4 regions of the Massilia suwonensis genome follow, and region 3 is predicted to be linked to each of the others. Evidence: predicted binding sites of a transcription regulator. Region 3 holds the regulator's gene; each other region holds the start of a gene.
The links. The regulator FNR, encoded in region 3, switches genes on or off when oxygen is low (the NO sensors DNR and NnrR bind a similar motif). The targets are predictions, from matches to a motif close to TTGATNNNNATCAA.
Positions count from the first base shown of each region.

Region 1: ACFPQ5_RS01610 (carbohydrate kinase) is a predicted target of FNR. The motif match lies at 1,875-1,888, and genes of this name have one in related genera.
Region 2: ACFPQ5_RS09535 (universal stress protein) is a predicted target of FNR. The motif match lies at 3,138-3,151, and genes of this name have one in related genera.
Region 4: ACFPQ5_RS09550 (universal stress protein) is a predicted target of FNR. The motif match lies at 2,575-2,588, and genes of this name have one in related genera.

Region 1 covers NZ_JBHSMR010000001.1:370,137-374,789, reverse strand. The annotation lists gene ACFPQ5_RS01615 (pseudouridine-5'-phosphate glycosidase) at 1-723, opposite strand, end outside; gene ACFPQ5_RS01610 (carbohydrate kinase) at 738-1,829, opposite strand; gene xapA (xanthosine phosphorylase) at 2,115-2,960, shown strand; gene ACFPQ5_RS01600 (phosphopentomutase) at 2,973-4,166, shown strand; gene deoC (deoxyribose-phosphate aldolase) at 4,163-4,653, shown strand, end outside.
Region 2 covers NZ_JBHSMR010000013.1:359,993-364,645, forward strand. The annotation lists gene ACFPQ5_RS09520 (PHA/PHB synthase family protein) at 1-233, opposite strand, end outside; gene ACFPQ5_RS09525 (universal stress protein) at 243-1,067, opposite strand; gene ACFPQ5_RS09530 (NAD(P)-dependent alcohol dehydrogenase) at 1,107-2,162, opposite strand; gene ACFPQ5_RS09535 (universal stress protein) at 2,183-3,025, opposite strand; gene ACFPQ5_RS09540 (universal stress protein) at 3,220-4,044, opposite strand; gene ACFPQ5_RS09545 (cation-translocating P-type ATPase) at 4,041-4,653, opposite strand, start outside.
Region 3 covers NZ_JBHSMR010000013.1:1,031,306-1,035,958, reverse strand. The annotation lists gene ACFPQ5_RS12595 (DUF885 domain-containing protein) at 1-768, shown strand, start outside; gene ACFPQ5_RS12590 (VOC family protein) at 1,010-1,438, shown strand; gene fnr (fumarate/nitrate reduction transcriptional regulator Fnr) at 1,448-2,215, opposite strand; gene ACFPQ5_RS12580 (cytochrome ubiquinol oxidase subunit I) at 2,430-3,917, shown strand; gene cydB (cytochrome d ubiquinol oxidase subunit II) at 3,919-4,653, shown strand, end outside.
Region 4 covers NZ_JBHSMR010000013.1:365,158-369,810, reverse strand. The annotation lists gene ACFPQ5_RS09575 (SDR family NAD(P)-dependent oxidoreductase) at 1-191, shown strand, start outside; gene ACFPQ5_RS09570 (aldo/keto reductase) at 243-1,109, shown strand; gene ACFPQ5_RS09565 (FAD-dependent monooxygenase) at 1,128-1,298, shown strand; gene ACFPQ5_RS09560 (universal stress protein) at 1,491-1,928, opposite strand; gene ACFPQ5_RS09555 (universal stress protein) at 1,962-2,423, opposite strand; gene ACFPQ5_RS09550 (universal stress protein) at 2,663-3,166, shown strand; gene ACFPQ5_RS09545 (cation-translocating P-type ATPase) at 3,166-4,653, shown strand, end outside.

The DNA of each region.
Region 1 (4,653 bases), on a different contig from region 3:
GATCTCTTCCTTCGGCATCGCCGACTCCGCCGGCACCGGATTGCTGACCACGACGCCGCCCTGCAGGCCGAGCTGCCACTTGGTGCGGATGAAGCCGGCCTGGTCTTCCGCGCTGTCGATCTGGAAGTCGGCATTGAAGCCCGATTCGCGCGTGAAGAAGGCGGGGAAGCCGGGCTGGCCGACGCTCAGCACCGGCACGCCGTGGGTTTCCAGGTATTCGAGCGTGAGGCCGATGTCGAGAATGGACTTCACGCCGGCGCAGACCACGGCGACGCTGGTCTGCGCCAATTCCTGCAAATCGGCCGAGATGTCGAAGCTCGTTTCGGCGCCGCGGTGCACGCCGCCGATGCCGCCGGTGACGAAGACTTCGATGCCGGCCAGCTGCGCGCAGATCATGGTCGCGGCCACGGTGGTCGCGCCCAGCAGGCGCTGCGACAGCACGTAGGCCAGGTCGCGCCGGCTCACTTTAATGGCGTTCGATGCGGTGCCGAGGGTTTCGAGCTGCTCGTCGGAGAGGCCGATGCAGATCTTGCCGTCCATGATGGCGATTGTCGCGGGAACGGCGCCGGCGTCGCGGATGATCTGTTCGACCTTGCGCGCGGTCTGCACGTTTTGCGGGTAGGGCATGCCGTGCGAGATGATGGTCGACTCGAGCGCGACGATGGGACGGCCGGCGTTGCGCGCGGCGGCCACTTCAGGAGAAAACAGCAGGAAGGAGTGCATGATGGTTCCAGTACTTAGATAAGGGCGCCGAAGGTCTCGGGCGTCAGTTGCGGACAGACCGTCTCGCGGCAGGCGATGGTCATCGAAGCCAGTTCCAGGCCGCGGCGGCAGGCCAGCGCCAGGTCGGCGTCGCCGCCTTGCAGCGACAGGCACACGGCGGCGGAAAAGGCGTCGCCGGCGCCGGTGACGTCGACGACCTGCGCCGGCGGCGCGTCCAGCCGCTCGACGCCGCTCGGCGTCGTGAACAGCACGCCACGGGGGCCCAGGGTAACGACGACGTCCCGTGCGCCTTGCGCCTGCAGGTCGCGGCAGGCGGCGGCCAGTTCGTCGTCGCTGTCCAGCGTGCGTCCCAGCCGCGCGGCCAGTTCGCCGCGGTTGAGGATCAGCAGGCGCACGCCCTGCAGCGATTCCGGCAGGCGCTTCATCTTCGGTTCCGAGACGGCGACGATGACGAGATCGACGCCATCGCGCGCGGCGTCAATCTGCAGCGTTTCGATGGCCTCGCGGTTCAGGTTCAGGTCGGCCACGATCAGCGAAGCGCCGGCGCGCTGCTGGCGGCGCAGCTCGAGCAAGCTCGGCGTGATGCGGTCATAGAGGGCCATGTCGGCCAGCGCGACGACCATCTGGCCGTCGCTGTCGAGCACCGCGGTGTAGGTGCCGCTGGCGGCATCGTCCAGTTTCAAGGCGCCGTGGGTGTCGATGCCGGCGCCGTCGGCATGGGCGAGCAGGGCGCTGCCGGAGGAGTCGCTGCCGACCGCCGTGATCAGGCCGACCTTCGCGCCCATCCGCGCCAGGTTCTCGGCAATGTTGCGCGCCACGCCGCCGAAGGATTCGACCGCGCTGGCGGGATTGGAGCTGCCCATCGCCAGCGGACCGGCGGCGCGCAGCTTGCGGTCCAGGTTGGCCGCGCCGATGCACAGGATCGGGCGCGCGCTTGGCAGCACGTAGGCACGCCCGAGCAGGCGCCGCTCGCGCACCAGAGTGGCGATGTAGTTGGCCACGGCCGAACGCGACAAATTCAGTTCGCTGGCAAGCTCGTTCTGCGCGATGAAGGGATTGGCGCGGATCAGCTCGTATAACTGTTCTTTTTTCGACAAGTCGGTCACGGCGGCTCAAGATTAAACAAATGTTTGTCCATGCTAGACAAATGTTTGGTTCGAGTCAACCGGTATTGACGCCAGGGCAGCTGTCGGAGGATGCCAACGACCATCTCAGCCATTTAGTCGCCAGCGATATAAATGAGCAAGAGAAATGGTATTTGCCATACATATCCGCGATAATGCATAGTTATAATAATTTTTGGCTTATCTGCGTCCGTTCTGCGACGCCGGGCCGCTCCAACAGTACAGCCCGCACCAAGCTCCCACTCCAGATTCATAGAAGGAAACCTCATGTCCAGCAATACCCCATTCGAAGCCGCCGAGATCATTCGCGCCCGTAAGCCAGGGTTCGAGCCGCGTGTGGCGATGATCCTCGGTTCCGGCCTCGGCGTGCTCGCCGAGCAGATGGAGGATGCCGTGTCGATCAGCTACAGCGAACTGCCGGGCTTCCCGATCAGCACTGTGCACGGTCACGCGGGCGAACTGGTGCTGGGTACGCTGGCCGGCGTGCCGGTCGTGTGCATGAAGGGCCGCGGCCACTTCTACGAAGGCTATGGCGCCAATGTCATGACCTCGGCCGTGCGCACCTTCAAACTGCTGGGCTGCGAGATGCTGCTGGTGACGAATGCCGCAGGTTCCTTGCGCACCGAAGTCGACGCCGGCAGCGTGGTGGTCCTGTCGGATCACATCAACCTGCTGCCGGGCAGCCCGATGGCCGGCCCGAACGACGACCGCTTCGGCCCGCGCTTCTTCAGCATGGCCAACGCCTACGACGCCGACCTGCGCGCGCTGGTCAAGGAAACCGCAGCAGCGAAGGGCATCACCATCGCCGAAGGCGTGTACCTGGCCGCGCCGGGCCCGAACTTCGAGACCGCCGCCGAAATCCGCGCATTCAAGACGATGGGCGCGGATGTCGTCGGCATGTCGGTGGTGCCGGAAGTGATTTCGGCACGCCACTGCGGCCTGAAAGTGGTCGGCATCTCGGCCATTACGAACCTGGCCGAAGGCCTGTCGCCGTTCCCGCTGTCGCACGAGCAGACCCTGAAGTACGCGGCGATCGCGGCGAAAGACCTGGTCACCCTGATCCATTCGTTCACCGAGCGCCTGGCGTCGATTCCACGCGCGGCTGCTCAATAACCGAGGACTTCCATGTCACGCGCATTCATCCTCCTGCTGGACTCCTTCGGCCTGGGCGCGCTGCCCGACGCCGACAAATACGGCGACACGGGCGCCAACACCTTTGGCCACATCGCCGAGTGGGCTGCGAAAGAGGGCAAGCCGATGTCGCTGCCGAATCTGGAGCGCCTGGGCCTCGCGGCGGCCGCGCACAAGGCCAGCGGCGAGTGGGCCGCCGGCTTCAATCAGCGCGAAGGTTTTACCGGCGCCTGGGGCGTCGCGCGCGAACAGTCGACCGGCAAGGACACGCAGAGCGGCCACTGGGAAATCGCCGGCGTGCCGGTGCTGTTCGACTGGGGCTACTTCCCGAAGACCGTGCCGTCCTTCCCGCAAGAGCTGACCGATAAACTGCAGGAACTGACCGGCGTGCCGGGCTGGCTGGGCAACTGCCACGCCTCGGGCACCACCATCATCGACGAGCTGGGCGACGAACACGTCGCCAGCGGCAAGCCGATCCTGTACACCTCGGCCGACTCGGTGCTGCAGATCGCCGCGCACGAAGAGAGCTTCGGCCTCGAGCGCCTGTACGAAGTCTGCGAAGCGGCCTATGAACTGGTCAAGCCCTACAACATCGGCCGCGTGATCGCGCGTCCTTTCCTCGGTGCGAACGGCAAGTACAAGCGCACTTCGAATCGTCACGATTATGCAGTCCCGCCAACCGCGCCGACGCTGCTCGACCACGTCAAGAACGACGGCGGCGAAGTCATCGCTCTCGGCAAGATCAGCGACATCTTCGCGGCCCAGGGCGTGACTCGCCTCGTAAAAGGCCCGGACAACATGGCGCTGTTCGACCGCCTGCTGGAAGTGGCCGACGAAGCCCCGTCGAAGTCGCTCTCCTTCGTGAACTTCGTCGACTTCGACATGCACTTCGGCCACCGCCGCGACGTTGCCGGTTACTCGAACGCGCTGCACGAGCTGGACGCGCGCCTGCCGGAGTTCATGGCGAAACTGAAGGACGGCGACCTGGTCGTGATCACCGCCGACCACGGCTGCGACCCGACCGCGCCAGGTTCGGACCACACCCGCGAACACATCCCGATGATCTTCTTCGGCCCGAACGTCAAGCCGCAGGAACTGCCGACCGCGACTACTTTCTCCGACATCGGCGCCACTTTGGCAAAGCACCTCGGCGTCAAACCTCTCTCCAACGGAACCGCACTGCTATGACCCAGAACCTGGACTTCAAACGTAACACCGCCGTCGGCCTCGACCTCGGCTGGGTGAACCACATCAAGGTCAACCGCAATGCGGCCGACCGCCGCGCCGCCAGCCTGGCCAATCGCCGCACGGTGAAAAAGGAATACCAGGCCGCCTGGCTGATCCGCGCCGTGCAGTGCATGGACCTGACCACCCTCGGTGGCGACGACACCCCGGGCCGCGTGGAGCGCCTGTGCATGAAGGCGATGCGCCCGCTGCGCGCCGACCTGATGCAGGCCCTCGGCCTGGAATCGCTGACCACCGGCGCCGTCTGCGTGTACCACGAGATGATTCAGCCTGCCGTGAAAATCCTGCAGGGCCGCCTGCCGATCGCCGCCGTGTCGACCGCCTTCCCGGCCGGCCTGTCGAGCCTGGAAACCAAGCTGCGCGAAATCGAACTGTCGGTTGCCGCCGGCGCCACCGAGATCGACATCGTCATCACGCGCCAGCACGTCCT
Region 2 (4,653 bases), 670 kb from region 3:
GCCAGCTCGGCCTGCTTGTCGGGCGAGAGCATCAGGTGCAGGCTCCAGTCGAACCAGGCCAGGGCCAGGGCCGCGGGCGAGACATTGCCGGTGAAGCGCCCGAGCCAGGCGTGCAAGGGAAGGTCGAGCGCCGCGTGGGCGACGTTCTCTTCGGGGTAATGGTGCCGGGTGCCCTGCCAGGCACTGGCGTCGCGTTCGCGCACGCCGGCCGGGACGGTGTCCGAGGGGCTCATGTGTCCCCCTCAGTGCGCAAACAGGACCGGCAGCCGGGCTCGCTCGAGCAGAATCCGGGTAACTCCGCCGAGCACGAGTTCGCGGTAGCGGCTGTGGCCGAACGCGCCGGTCACCAGGAGGCCGGCCTGGTTGTCGTGCGCGATGCGCAGCAGGGCTTCGCCGGCGGGGGACTCCGTCCGCTCCACAAGCACGTCGACCGGCACGCCGTGGCGCGCCAGGTACAAGCCCATGTCGGCCCCTGGATCGTCGCCGTGCAGGCCGGTCTCGCGCTCGGGGTTGATGAGCGCCAGGCGCACAGTCCGGGCGCTCGCCAGCAGCGGCAGCGCGCCGTCGATTGCGCGCAGTGCGGGCACGCTGCCATCCCAGCCGACGACGATGCTGTCGGCGATCGGCTCCCCAAGATAGATGGCCGGCACGGACAGCACAGGCCGTGGACCATGGAGCGCGAGGTATTGCGGCAACCCGCGCATGCCAGACGCGTCGGGTCCATCCTGGCTGACCACGACCAGGTCGGCATAGCGCGACTGGAGCAGCAGGGCGGTGCGGCCTTCGTCTTCGACCATGCGCCCCTCCATTGACGCCACGCCGAGCTGGCGCGCACGTTCGGCGAAGCGCTCCAGGCTCGCGTTGGCAGTCGCACGCAGTTCGTCGAATTCGTCGCCCGGCATGACTGGCATGGAGCCGGTCAGCATGGCGAACGCGGCGAAAGACATTCCGGTCGCGGCAGTGCCGATCAGGTGCGCGCCGTCGCTAGCGGCAAGTTGTGCCGCGGCACGCATCCGCGCGTCGAAACCAGGGCTGTCGTCCACGTGAACGACGATCGTCTTGTACATGAGAATCCTTTCGCTTGTTGTCAGGGCCGGAGGCGGCGTTCAGGGAACGACTGCCACCTTCAGCACGCCGTCGCGCTGGTTCGCGAAGAGTTCGTAAGCTTCCTCGATCTGCTCGAGACGGAAACGGTGGGTGACCAGGGGCTTTAGGTCGAGCCTGCCGGAAGCCACGATGTTCATCAGGCGCCGCATGCGCTCTTTCCCGCCGGGGCAAAGCGTCGTGACGATGCGGTGGTCGCCGAGCCCGGCCGCGAAGGCATCGATCGGCAGCGTCAGCTTGCCCGAGTACACACCCAGGCTCGACAGCGTGCCGCCAGGACGCAAACAGCGCAGGCAGCTCTCGAAGGTCTGCTGGGTGCCCAGCGCCTCGATCGCCACGTCGGCGCCCTGGCCGTCGGTCAGCCGCAGGATCTCCTCGACCGGGTCGCGCGCACTGTAGTCGATGACGTGGTCGGCGCCCAGGCGCCGGGCCATCGCCAGGCGTTCGGGCAGCTTGTCGACCGCGATGATGCGGGACGCTCCGCGCAGGCGTGCGCCGGCGGTCGCGCACAGGCCGATCGGACCCTGGGCGAACACCGCCACGGTGTCGCCGATGCGGATACCGCCGTTTTCCGCGCCGCCGAAACCGGTGCTCATGATGTCGGGGCACATCAGGACCTGTTCGTCGCTCAGGCCGTCGGGAATCGGCGCCAGGTTGGCCATCGCGAACGGAACCCGTACATACTCGGCCTGGCAGCCGTCGATGGTATTGCCGAAGCGCCAGCCGCCGATGGGATGCCCGCCGCATTGGGCCTGGTGGCCGTCAAGGCAGGAAAAGCACTGGCCGCATGGGCAGATGGCCCCGGCGACGACACGCTGGCCGATCGTGTAGCCGGTCACGCCCGCGCCCAGTTCAGCGATCGTGCCGACCGGCTCGTGACCGATGGTCAGGCCGTCGGCCACCGGATATTCTCCCTTCAGTATGTGGACGTCGGTACCGCAGATGGTCGTCATCGTGATCTTGACGATCGCCTCGCCGGGGCCGGCGCGCGGAATCGGCTTGCGTCCCAGCACAATCCGGCCGGGACCGGTGAAAACGGCTGCATTCATGTTCGTCATGGCGTTCTCCTGGTTCGTTCTCAGCGCGCCATCAGCACGGGCAGCGCCGCTTCCTGTAACACGGTCCTGCTGGCGCCCCCGAGCACGAGTTCCTGGAAGCGTGAATGGCCGAAGCAGCCCATCACGACCAAATCGCATCCCTGTTCGGTGGCAAGGTCGAGGATCGCCCTCCCGGTGTCGTGGCCTGGATCGCGCATGGCGCGCCCGGCGCGAACCGCATGGCGGCCGAGGAAAGCGAGCGCGTCGTCCAGGTCCGCCGCGTTGACCGATTCGTTTGGAAAGGCGCGGGTGAACAAGGCTACGCTGACATGGGTTGCGCGCTGGAGCAGGGGTACGGCGGCGGCCATCGTTACTGATTCCTCGCGGCTGCCGTTCCAGCACAGCAGCACCCGGCGCGGACACTCCGGCACAGCGCCCGCGCGCGGCACCACCAGCACGGGACGCCCCGCATTGATCACGACGTAATCGGGCATGCGCGATGCGCTCGGCAGGTAGCCCAGGCTCTCGTCGGGATCGTCCTGGCTGAGGACCACCAGGTCGGCGAAGCGCGCCAGCAGTGCCAGGGCCTCGGGCGCCTGGTCGCTGATCAGGCGCGGCTCGTGCGATACGCCGCGGCGCCGGGCGATGTCCTCGAAGACGTCGAGCGCGCGCCGCGCCGTCTGCACAAGCGGGTCGACGTAGCTGGCGAGCAGCGTACCCGGGATGGGGTCGCAGCCGTTGGGAAAGACGGCGCGCGGGATGCCCGTCATGGCGGCGCCGACGAGGTGGGCGCCGTGCTCGGCGCAGATGGCGGCGGCCAGTTCGATGCGTGCCGGAGCATGGCGCGACAGGTCTGCATGGACGAGGACGGTCTTAAATCGCATGGCAGTCTTCACCTTCAGGTGGCGGAATGGAAGCACCGGCACCAGGTTGCGGGCCAGTGCGGCAGCCGTGTGTCTGGCTGGCCCACTCTGCGCTCCCTGGTAGCCGACTCCAATGATCTGGATCAAATTTTTCGGGTTGATTGCAAGCACTTTGCCCAAAGCACTGGACAAGGACCCCAGTTCGTGATTACCGCTCAGTGCGCCATAAGCACGGGGACGGTCATGGATTCCAGGACCGTGCGCGTGACGCCGCCGAGCAGCAGTTCGCTCAAGTGGGCCCTGCCGTAGGCGCCCATCACCAGCATGTCCGCGGCCTGGTCGGCTAGCAGAGACAGCAGAGGTTCGCCCCCTGAAAGGCCCGGGGACTCGCCCAGCAGGGCCGCCTCGATTCCATGCCGTTTCAGGTAGGGAAGCAGGTCCGGATCCGCCGCCGGCTCGTCCGCGGGACGGAAGGCGGCGACCGTGACCCGTTCGGCCCGGCGCAGGAAGGGCAGCGCCGCACTCAGGGCGCGGGCTGCCTGAACGCTGCCGTTCCAGGCGACCAGGATGCGCTTGCCGATCACGGTCTGCCGCTGAATGTAGGGGACGACGAGCACGGGGCGGGGACAAGCGAGCAGGACGTGCGCCGCCAAGTCGCCTCCCGGCGGCGGCGACGGCTTGCCGGGCTCCTGCTGTCCGAGCACGAGCAGGTCGGCGTAGAGACCGCACAATGCAAGACCGGCGCCGGTCTCGTCGTCAACAAGCCGCCGTTCGTACGAACGCACCCCGGCACCGGCGGCCTGCCGCTCGAATGCATCGAGCGCTGCGTCGGCCCGGGCGAACAGCATTTCCATGTGAGGCGCAAGCACGGTGCGCGCAAGGTCGGCGGCGCCTTCGCGGTAATAGTAGCGCGACACCCCGGTCAGGGCGACCCCGACCAGGTGGGCGTCATGTTGCAGCGCCAATTGCGCCGCCAGCGCGATGCGCGTGGCCGCGTGGGCGGACTCGTCGACGTGAACGAGGATGGTCTTGCAGTTCATGTTTTTCTCCGTGTGGATGACGTTTTTGCCCGTGCCGTGCCCCGGCCATGCCGCTGGGCCAGCTTGATCAGGTCGAAGGGCAGGACGGCGAGCACGCCGATGATCACGGCCGCCAGTGCATGGTGCGGCGTGGGTGCGGCGAAGCGGAATAGCCCCGCCAAGGGTTCGATGTAGAGCACGGCGGCAAGCGCGGCCAGCGCCGCGCCCGCGACCACCCAGGCAATCCGGTTCGGCAGGCGCATCGATTCGAACACGGTCAGCAACTGCGAGCGATTGCCGAAAATGAGGCCGACGTTGGCCGACACCAGCGCCGCAAAGGCGAAAGCGCGCGCCTGCGCCGCCGGCAGTTCACCCAGCGCCCAGGCATACGCGGCGAGCACCGTCGCGAGCACGACCAGGCCTTGTGCCAGGGCCAGGACCAGCGTCCGGCGGTCGATCAGCGGGGCGTCGCGCCGGCGAGGCGGGCGGCGCATCAGCCCCGGTTCCTCCGCCTCGTTCTCGAACGCCAGGGCGCAGGCCGGGTCGATCACCAGTTCGAGGAACACGATGTGGACCGGATACAGGACGACAGGCCACCCCAGCATTACCGGCAGCAGCGCCAGGCCGGCA
Region 3 (4,653 bases):
GCAGACGAGGACCCGCGTCCCGCCATCCTGGCGAAGTACAAGGAAATGGTGAAGGATGCGCAGGCGCGCAGCGAGTCGCTGTTCAACCTGAAGCCGCGCGCGCCGGTCGACGTGTTGCGCGAGCCGCCGCTGACCGAAGCCTCGGCCGCCGCCCACTACAGCCTGCCGGCGCCGGACGGCAGCCGCCCGGGCGTGTTCTGGGTGCCGCTGCGCGGTCCGAAGTTCGACATGATCCGCATGCGCAGCCTGTCCTACCACGAGGCCGTGCCGGGCCACCACTTCCAGCTGGCGATCCAGCAGGAGCTGGCCGGCATCCCGAAATACCGCAGCCAGCGCATCTTCAGCGGCGGCAGCGCGCACAGCGAGGGCTGGGCGCTGTACACCGAACGCCTGGCGGTGGAGCAGGGCTGGTACGAGAATGACGTCCCCGGCCTGCTCGGCGCCCTCGGCTCGGAACTGTTCCGCGCGCGGCGCCTCGTCGTCGACACCGGCCTGCATACCAAGGGCTGGACGCGCCAGCAGGCGGTCGACTACGGCATCAACGTCGAGGAAGTCGACCGCTACGTCGTCTGGCCGGGCCAGGCCACGGCCTACATGATCGGCATGCTGCGCATCGTCGAACTGCGCGAGAAGGCGAAGGCGGAACTGGGACCGAAGTTCTCGCTGCCGGCATTCCATGACATGGTGCTGGGCGCCGGCTCGGTGCCGCTGGACGTGCTGGGGCAGTTGGTGGATGGCTGGATCGCCAAGGAAAAGGCGAAGGCCTAATTGTTCGCACCGCCGCCGACAGTCGTTGGCTGCGGTGTAACGTAGGGTGGGCATGCCCACGCGTTCGTGCTGTGGTGCTGCCCCAAGGTCTTGCTGGCCTCGCGCCGTATCGGATTCGATTGTTTTTCGGGTGAGGTAAAGTACGAAAACGCGTGGGCATGCCCACCCTACGGTGCGCGGCTGTCACGAATAATGGCGAAGCTGCGCGGTCATCCAGTGTGTTTTCACCAGGAGCACAACAATGGAAACCCAGCAACTCCACCGCGGCCGCCTGATCGACCACATCCAGCTGGTGGTCAAGGACCTGCCAGCCTCCCGCAGCTTCTACACCGCGATCTTCGAGACACTTCGCATCCCCTTGGGCGGCGAGGGCGACGATTATTTCTGGTACGACGAACTGTTCGTCTCCACCGCCGACAGCCAGGCCGCCCAGGGCAAGCTGACCGGCCGCCTCCACCTGGCCTTCCAGGCCGCCGGCCGCGCCATGGTCGATGCCTTCTACCAGGCAGCATTAAACGCCGGCGGCAAGGACAACGGCGCGCCCGGCGAGCGTCCCTATCATCCGGGCTACTACGCCGCCTTCGTGCTCGATCCGGACGGTAACAACATCGAAGCCGTGTTCCACGGCGCGGCTACACGCAGCGCGTCCTCGGTGCAGATTACCTTCTGAAAAAACGCTTCAGGACATCGGAGCGCACTGGTCGGTTCCGGCGGCGATCGCCTTCAGCTTGGCCGGGTCGAGCAGCTTGACTTCGCGCTTGTCCACTTCGATCCAGCCCTGCTTCTTGAAGCGCGAGAGCAGGCGGCTGACGCTTTCGATGGTCAGACCGAGGTAATTGCCGATGTCTTCGCGCGACATGCGCAGGCCGAATTCCGTACTCGAGTAGCCGCGCGCGGCATAGCGGGCCGACAGATTGACCAGGAAGACGGCAAAGCGCTGCTCGGCGCGCATATTGCCGAGTAGCAGCATGACGTTTTGCTCGCGCGTGATTTCCTGGCTCATGATCCTGTGGAAGTGACGCAACAGGGTCGGCACGTGGCCGAACAGTTCTTCCAGGCGCGCGAACGGAATTTCGCAGACTTCGCTGTCTTCCAGCGCGACGGCGTCGCAGTGGTAGCGGTCGCCGCTGATCGCATCCATGCCCAGCAGTTCGCCGGCCATCTGGAAACCCGTGATCTGCTGCTCGCCGGCCGCGTTGATCTGGTAGGTCTTGAAATGGCCGTAGCGCACCGCGTACAGGCTGCGGAAAGGCTCGCCCATGGCGTACAGGCGCTCGTCGCGTACAAGACGGCGCCGGCTGCCGATGATCTGGTCGAGGCGGTTGATGTCGGCATCGTCCAGGCCCATCGGCAGGCACAGCTGATGCATGCTGCAGGCGGCGCAGCTGGCCTTGATGGCGCCCAGGCTGACCGGTGCGCTGTTGGGGAAGTGGATGGCCTGGCTCATCGGTTCGAAGACATTGAATGGTTAAGCGGATTATAGACCGGTCAGCGGCGCGCTCCCAGCGTTCCGGACATTGTTATCCGCTTGGAATAGGTTGATACAACGGTGCAAGAGCGCGCACGCATCCGGCTAGACGAAGCTCTGCTCTGGTCAATCGGGCAATCGTGCGCCCCCACTGTCGTGCTAGATTCCGGACACCGCATCCAGAGGAGAACACATGTTCGGCCTGTCGGCATTGGACCTGGCACGCATCCAGTTCGCGTTTACGATGTCCTTCCACATCCTGTTCCCGGCGGTGACCATCGGCCTTGCCAGCTACCTGGCCGTGCTCGAACTGTCCTGGCTGCGCACCAGGCGCCAGGTCTACGTCGACCTCTACCACTTCTGGCTGAAGATCTTCGCCGTCATGTTCGGCATGGGCGTGGTCTCGGGCATCGTGATGGCCTACCAGATCGGCACCAACTGGAGCTACATGTCCGAATTCGCCGGCTCCATCATGGGGCCGGTGCTGGCCTACGAGGTGCTGACCGCCTTCTTCCTGGAAGCGGGCTTTCTTGGCGTGATGCTGTTCGGCTGGACCCGGGTCGGCCCCGGCCTGCATTTCCTTGCCACTTGCATGGTCGCCGTCGGCACGCTGATTTCCGCGACCTGGATCCTGGCCGCCAACAGCTGGATGCAGACGCCGCAAGGCTATGCCATCGAGGGCAACCGCATGGTGCCCGCCGACTGGCTGGCGATCGTGTTCAATCCCTCCTTTCCGTATCGCCTGATGCACATGGTGGTGGCGGCCTACCTGACCACCGCCCTGATCGTCGGTGCCACCGGTGCGTGGCAATTACTGCGTAAAAGGGACAACCCGGCGGTGCGTAAGATGCTGTCGATGGCGATGTGGATGATCCTGCTGGTCGCGCCGATCCAGGCCGTGATCGGCGACTTCCATGGCCTCAACACGCTCGAGCACCAGCCGGCCAAGCTGGCCGCGATGGAAGGGCACTGGCAGAACGAGCCCGGCGAGGCGGTGCCCTTGCTGCTGTTCGGGATTCCCGACATGGAGGCCGAGAAAACGCGCTATGCGGTCGGCGTCCCGCACCTGGGCAGCCTGATTCTCACGCACTCGTGGAACGGGCAGTTCCGCGGCCTGAAGGAGTTCCCGCGCGAGGAAAGGCCGAATTCCCTGATCGTGTTCTGGAGCTTCCGGCTGATGGTGGGCCTGGGCCTCCTGATGATCGCCCTCGGCGCCTGGAGCCTGCTGCTGCGGCGGCGTGGGCGGATCTTCACCACGCGGCCTTTCTTGCGCGCCGCGCTGTGGATGGGTCCGGCAGGCCTGGTCGCCATCCTGGCCGGCTGGGTCACCACCGAGGTCGGGCGCCAGCCCTGGGTGGTATACGGCGTGCTGCGCACGGCGGACGCGGTTTCGCCGCACGGCGCCGGCGCGCTGGCGCTCACGCTCGGGCTGTTCGTGATCGCCTATTTCTTCGTGTTCGGCGCCGGCACGGTCTACGTGCTGCGCATGATGAAGAAGGGGCCGCAGGCCTTCGAGCTGCACCGGGCTACCGCCGGCGGACCGGGAGAAGGGCGCACGCCGATGCGGCCCTTGTCGGCGGCCGACGTCGGCAATGACGACGATAGCGACGGCGATGGCGACGACAATCCGGACGGCATCGGCCGCGGCGCCGCGCTGGACCGCGACGGCAAGGGAGGGTGAGATGGGCATCGACACCTCGGTCATCTGGGCCGTCATCATTTATTTTGCCGTCTTCATGTACGTGGTGCTGGACGGCTTCGATCTCGGCATCGGCATGCTGTTTCCATTCGTCAAGGAAAAGCGCGACCGCGACACCATGATGAACACGGTCGCGCCGGTCTGGGACGGCAACGAGACCTGGCTGGTGCTGGGCGGAGAAGGGCTGCTGGCGGCTTTTCCCGTGGCTTACTCGATCATCCTGTCCGGGCTCTACCTGCCGCTGATCTTCATGCTGATCGGCCTGGTCTTCCGCGGCGTGGCCTTCGAGTTCCGCTTCAAGGCCAAGGACCACCGGCGCCACCTGTGGGACAAGGCCTTCATCGGCGGCTCGGTGGTCGCTTCCTTCTTCCAGGGCGTGTCGCTCGGCGCCTTCCTCGACGGTATCACCGTCTCGGGACGCAGCTATGCCGGCGGCCCGCTCGACTGGATCGCCCCGTTCCCGCTGCTGGCCGGTTTCGGCGTGATGATCGCCTACACCCTGCTGGGCAGCACCTGGCTGGTGATGAAGACCGAAGGCGAGCTGCACGAGCGCATGATCGAGGTGGCCAAGCCCTTCGCCCTGATGCTGCTGGGCGCCATCGTCGTGGTCAGCATCTGGACCCCGCTGCGCGACGCCGCCGTGGCCGCGCGCTGGTTCAGCTTCCCGAACATCGCCTTCCTGATGCCGGTGCCGGTGCTGGTCTTGCTTTCGATTATC
Region 4 (4,653 bases), 670 kb from region 3:
CGGACGATCTGGAAATGGGTCACCTCACGCAAACATGGCTCGCCACCAGCACCGATCCCGCAGCTATTAGCACGGGCCACTACTGGCATCACCGGCGCCGGCAGCAGCCGGCCGCCGAGGTCGTCGACCCTGGCTTCCAGGACCGGTTGATCGACAGGCTGGCCGAGCTTACTGGTGTCGCCCTCTTCTGATCCATACGTATCCGCAAACACAACAGGTGAACAAATGCTTGAAAAAATCCCATGATTACATTGAACAACGGCGTTCAGATGCCGGCCCTTGGCCTAGGCGTATTCCAGTCCAAGCCCGAGGAAACAACCGACGCGGTCGTCACTGCGCTCGAATGCGGTTATCGATTGATCGACACGGCGGCCGCCTATTTCAACGAGCACGAAGTCGGCGAAGGCATTCGCCGTGCCGAGGTGCCGCGCTCCGAAATTTTCGTCGAAACCAAGCTGTGGATCACGAATTACGGCTACGATTCCGCGCTGCGCGCGTTCGATGTCAGCCTCAGGAAACTCAGTATCGAGCAGCTCGACCTTTGGCTGCTGCACCAGCCTCTGGCCTCCGACTTCGAGAAAACGATTCAGGCATACAAAGCGGCCGAAAGGCTGCTGGCGGAAGGTCGCGTTCGCGCCATCGGCGTGTCGAATCTGACCCCGGCCCGACTGGACGAGTTGATCGCGCGTACCGGCGTTATCCCGGCCGTCAACCAGATTCAGGTTCATCCGTATTATTCCCAGCCTGCGCTTCGGGCGGCAAATACCAGTCACGGCATCGTTACGCAGAGCTGGTCGCCGATCGGTGGCGCCTACACATACGGCAACGCCGAGAAAAACCCGCTCCAGGATCCCGTGATCACGGCGGTTGCGGCCAAATACGGCAAGACGGCGGCGCAGGTCATCTTGCGGTGGCACCTGGACCACGGCTTTGCGCCGATCCCGAAGTCGATCAAGCCGCATCGGATTGCAGAGAACTTTGACGTGTTCGACTTTGTGCTGACGCCAACCGAGATCGCAGCCATCGACGCGCTCGATACGGGTGTGCGGGGTGGGCCAGATCCCGAGTCGCTGACTTTGGAGAACTATGGCTTTGCAATCCCGGACTGAGAACGGGGCCATGCAGTCATTGTCGGCGCATCGCTCGCCGGACTGATGACAGCACTGGCGCTTTCCCGCGTAGGGATACGAGTGACCCTGTTAGAGCGATCCGACGATAGTGGGCGAACTGGTCGACCTGAATACCCTGCTGGTCGCACCCAATGGCTGGGAAATCACGCGCACCAGTGCGATCAATGAAGGGCGTCAGATTGCATCCCTGGCCTGCCGCGCCGACAACGCGTTCGAGTGCATGCCCGCGCTGCTCAGCCCGGTGCCGGAACCGGCCGCGTCTGTACTCTGGAGCGGGGGGCTGCTGCTGCTCGCGTCGCGGTGGGTCCTGCGCCGGCCCAGCCGTCGTCATGACATGGACAGGCAAGCCGCTCAGGCGGTTCAGCGGTACACCAGCACCGGTATCGCACTGTGCACCAGTACCTTCTGCGTCTCGCTTCCCAGGAGAAGTCCTTTGATCCCCTTGCGCCCGTGCGAGGCCATCAGGATCAGGTCGCAGCCGGCGTCGCGCGCGGTCGAGATGATCATCTCGTAGGGGCTGTCCCCGCTCGCGTGCTCGATCCGGTACGGCACCTGCGCCTCGCGCGCAGCGCTTTCGACGTCGGCCAGGATCCGCTCGGCCTGCTGGCGTGCCTGCTGTTCGTATTGTGCGGGCGTCGATTCGAGCACTTCGGGGTCGGCGCTGAGGGTGTGAAACGGTGGGGTGACGGTCAGCCCGATGATCTCGGCGCCGGTCTCCCTGGCCAGCGATGCGCCGGCCAGGATGGCCCGCTGCGAGGCGGACGAACCGTCGGTAGGAATCAGGATGCGTTTGAACATGGCAGCTCCTTGAAAGATGAGGACGTTATCCGGTCACAGCCCGTTCTCCGGGCGGGCGGCGTCGCGCAACATCAGGACCGGGACCGGCGCATAGGCGAGTACTTGCTGGGCGACGCCACCGGCAAGGACAGGCGGGACGGTACGCCCGCCGTACGCACCGAGGACGATCAGGTCACAGCCATTCTGCTCTGCGGCGTGGATGATTTCGTCGCCCGGGAAAGCCGAGATGGCGGTGACCGCCTGGCAAGGCACGCCGGCTTCATGTGCGAATCCCGCCACCCGGGCTGCGCGATCGATGGCATCCTGGTGCGCGCACGCAAACACCGCATCGAGATCGGCTTGCGTCTCCATGCCGCCCGGCTTTGCAACGGCAGGATGCGCGACCGAGAGCGCCACGAGCCGGCCGCCGTTACTCTGGGCCAGCCCAACGGCGACGCGCGCTGCACATTCGGCCATCCAGGATCCGTCGCTTGCGACAAGTATCGTGCGAAACATCTTCCCCCCTGCAGCAATTGCGAGACCAGGCTCTGTTCCACATCAGGATGGGAGCTTCTACCTTAAAAAGCCTTGATATGGATCAAATCTAGTCGGGCACCGGCAACGAATTTGGTGCGTCTGACGCCAGCTTTCCGGGGCGCGGGCGTATTTGATTTGCATCAAAGACCTAATCCGTCTGGCCGCCCATTCTGGTAGAGCGGCCATGCGGCGCATAAGACTCTCTGCGGGAGACGGCCATGTATCAACGCATTCTGGTTCCAACCGACGGTTCCGAGCTGGCAGCGGTCGCGGCCAACGCAGCGATCTCCTTCGCACAGGCCTGTGGCGGCAACATCGTCGCGCTCTCCGTCGCCTACCCCGAACCCGTGCTGCTGTCGGCCGAAGGAGCCGTCGCGGCAGGCGCCGAGCTCGGCGTCGACGTGCTGCTCGAACAGGCGCAGCACTACGTCGGACAAGTGTCGGACGCCGCACGCCGCGCCGGTGTTGCCTGCACCGCGCTCACCGCGTACGGTTACTCGCCGGCCGACGAGATCATCGAAGTGGCCAAGCGCCACCATTGCGACCTGATCTTCATTGCCTCCCATGGGCGCCGGGGTCTGAGCCGGTTGATCGCCGGCAGTGTGACGCAGCGTGTCCTGGCTTACTCTCCGGTTCCCGTCATGGTCTACCGGCCGCACATCGCCCATGCGCGGGGGCGCCTCACCGAGGCGTCGCCGTCCGCCATGCGGGCACCCGGCTGATGGGATACCGGGAGCCAACCGGCACCGGTCCGGGTCTGCCCACAGCCGACGCACTGACCGGTCTCGGCAGCGACGAGGCGGCACGCCGCCTCGCACGCGACGGGCCGAATGTGCTTCCCTCCGGAGGACGCCGTGGCTGGCGCGCCATTCTCTGGCAGGCAGCGCGCGAACCCATGTTCGTGCTGCTGTTCGCGGCCGGCCTGCTCTATCTGCTGCTGGGCGAGCCGCGCGAAGGCATCCTGATGTTCGCGCTGGTCGTTGCCACCCTCGGGATGACGCTCTACGAGGAAGGCAAGGCCGAGCGGGCACTCGACGCCCTGCGCGACCTGAGCACGCCGCACGCGCTGGTAATCCGCGACGGCCGCCGGCTGCAAGTGGACAGCCGCGAGGTGGTGGTTGGGGACTTGTGCGCGATCGGCGAGGGCGACCGCGTTCCCGCCGATGGTGTGCTGGTGGACGGCCAGGACGTCCAGGCCGACGAGTCGCTGCTGACGGGCGAATCGGTGCCGGTACCGAAAAACCCGGCCCAGGTAGTCTCCGGTCATGCCGTCCGCGCTGGTGCGGACGACCCTGCCGCCCTCTTCTCCGGAACGCTGGTGGTGCGCGGCCACGGCATCGTGCAGGTGACCGCCACCGGCGCCGCGAGCGCCATCGGCGGCATCGGCCAGTCGCTCGCGGCCCTGGCTCCGGAACGCTCGCCGCTGCAGCGGCAGATGGCGTCCGTCATTGCCCGTTTTGGTGTGGCTGGTGGCGCCGTGAGCCTGCTGCTGGTCGCATACTACCTGGCCCAGGGCGGCTCCCTGCTGCAGGCGCTGCTGGCCGGGCTGGCGCTGGCGCTGGCCATGCTGCCGGAAGAATTCGCGGTCGTGCTGGCCCTGTTTCCGGCGCTTGGCGCCTCGCGGCTGGCGCGCGCCAACGTCCTGACGCGCAACCTAGCCGCGATCGAAACGCTCGGCGCCACGACCGTGCTCTGCGTCGACAAGACCGGCACGCTCACCGAGAACCGGATGAGCGTGGCGGCGCTGTACGCCGGCGGCCGGGAGTGGCAGGCCGGCGCCCCCTCCGTCCAGGCATTGCCGGATGCGATCGCAGCCCTGCTCGACGTCGGCACGCTTGCCAGCCGGGCCGACGGTTTCGAGCCGATGGACCAGGCCCTGCACCGCCTTGGCGCCGAATTCCCGAACGCACTTGGCGGCGGGCGCGAGGACTGGACCCTGGCCCGCGAATACGGCATGAGCGCGGCGCTACGCGCGGTCGCGCACGGCTGGCACGCCGGCGCCGGACAAGGTGCGATGGTGGCGGCCAAGGGCGCCCCCGAAGCCATTGCCGAGCTGTGCCACCTACCGGGGGCCGAGTCCGTCCCGTTGTTGGCGGCGGCCGACGCAATGGCGGCGCGCGGACTGCGCGTTCTGGCGGTCGCCCAGGCTGCGCACGATAACCCGTGCTGGCCGGACGCAGTGCACGACTTCGATTTCGTTCCGCTCGGA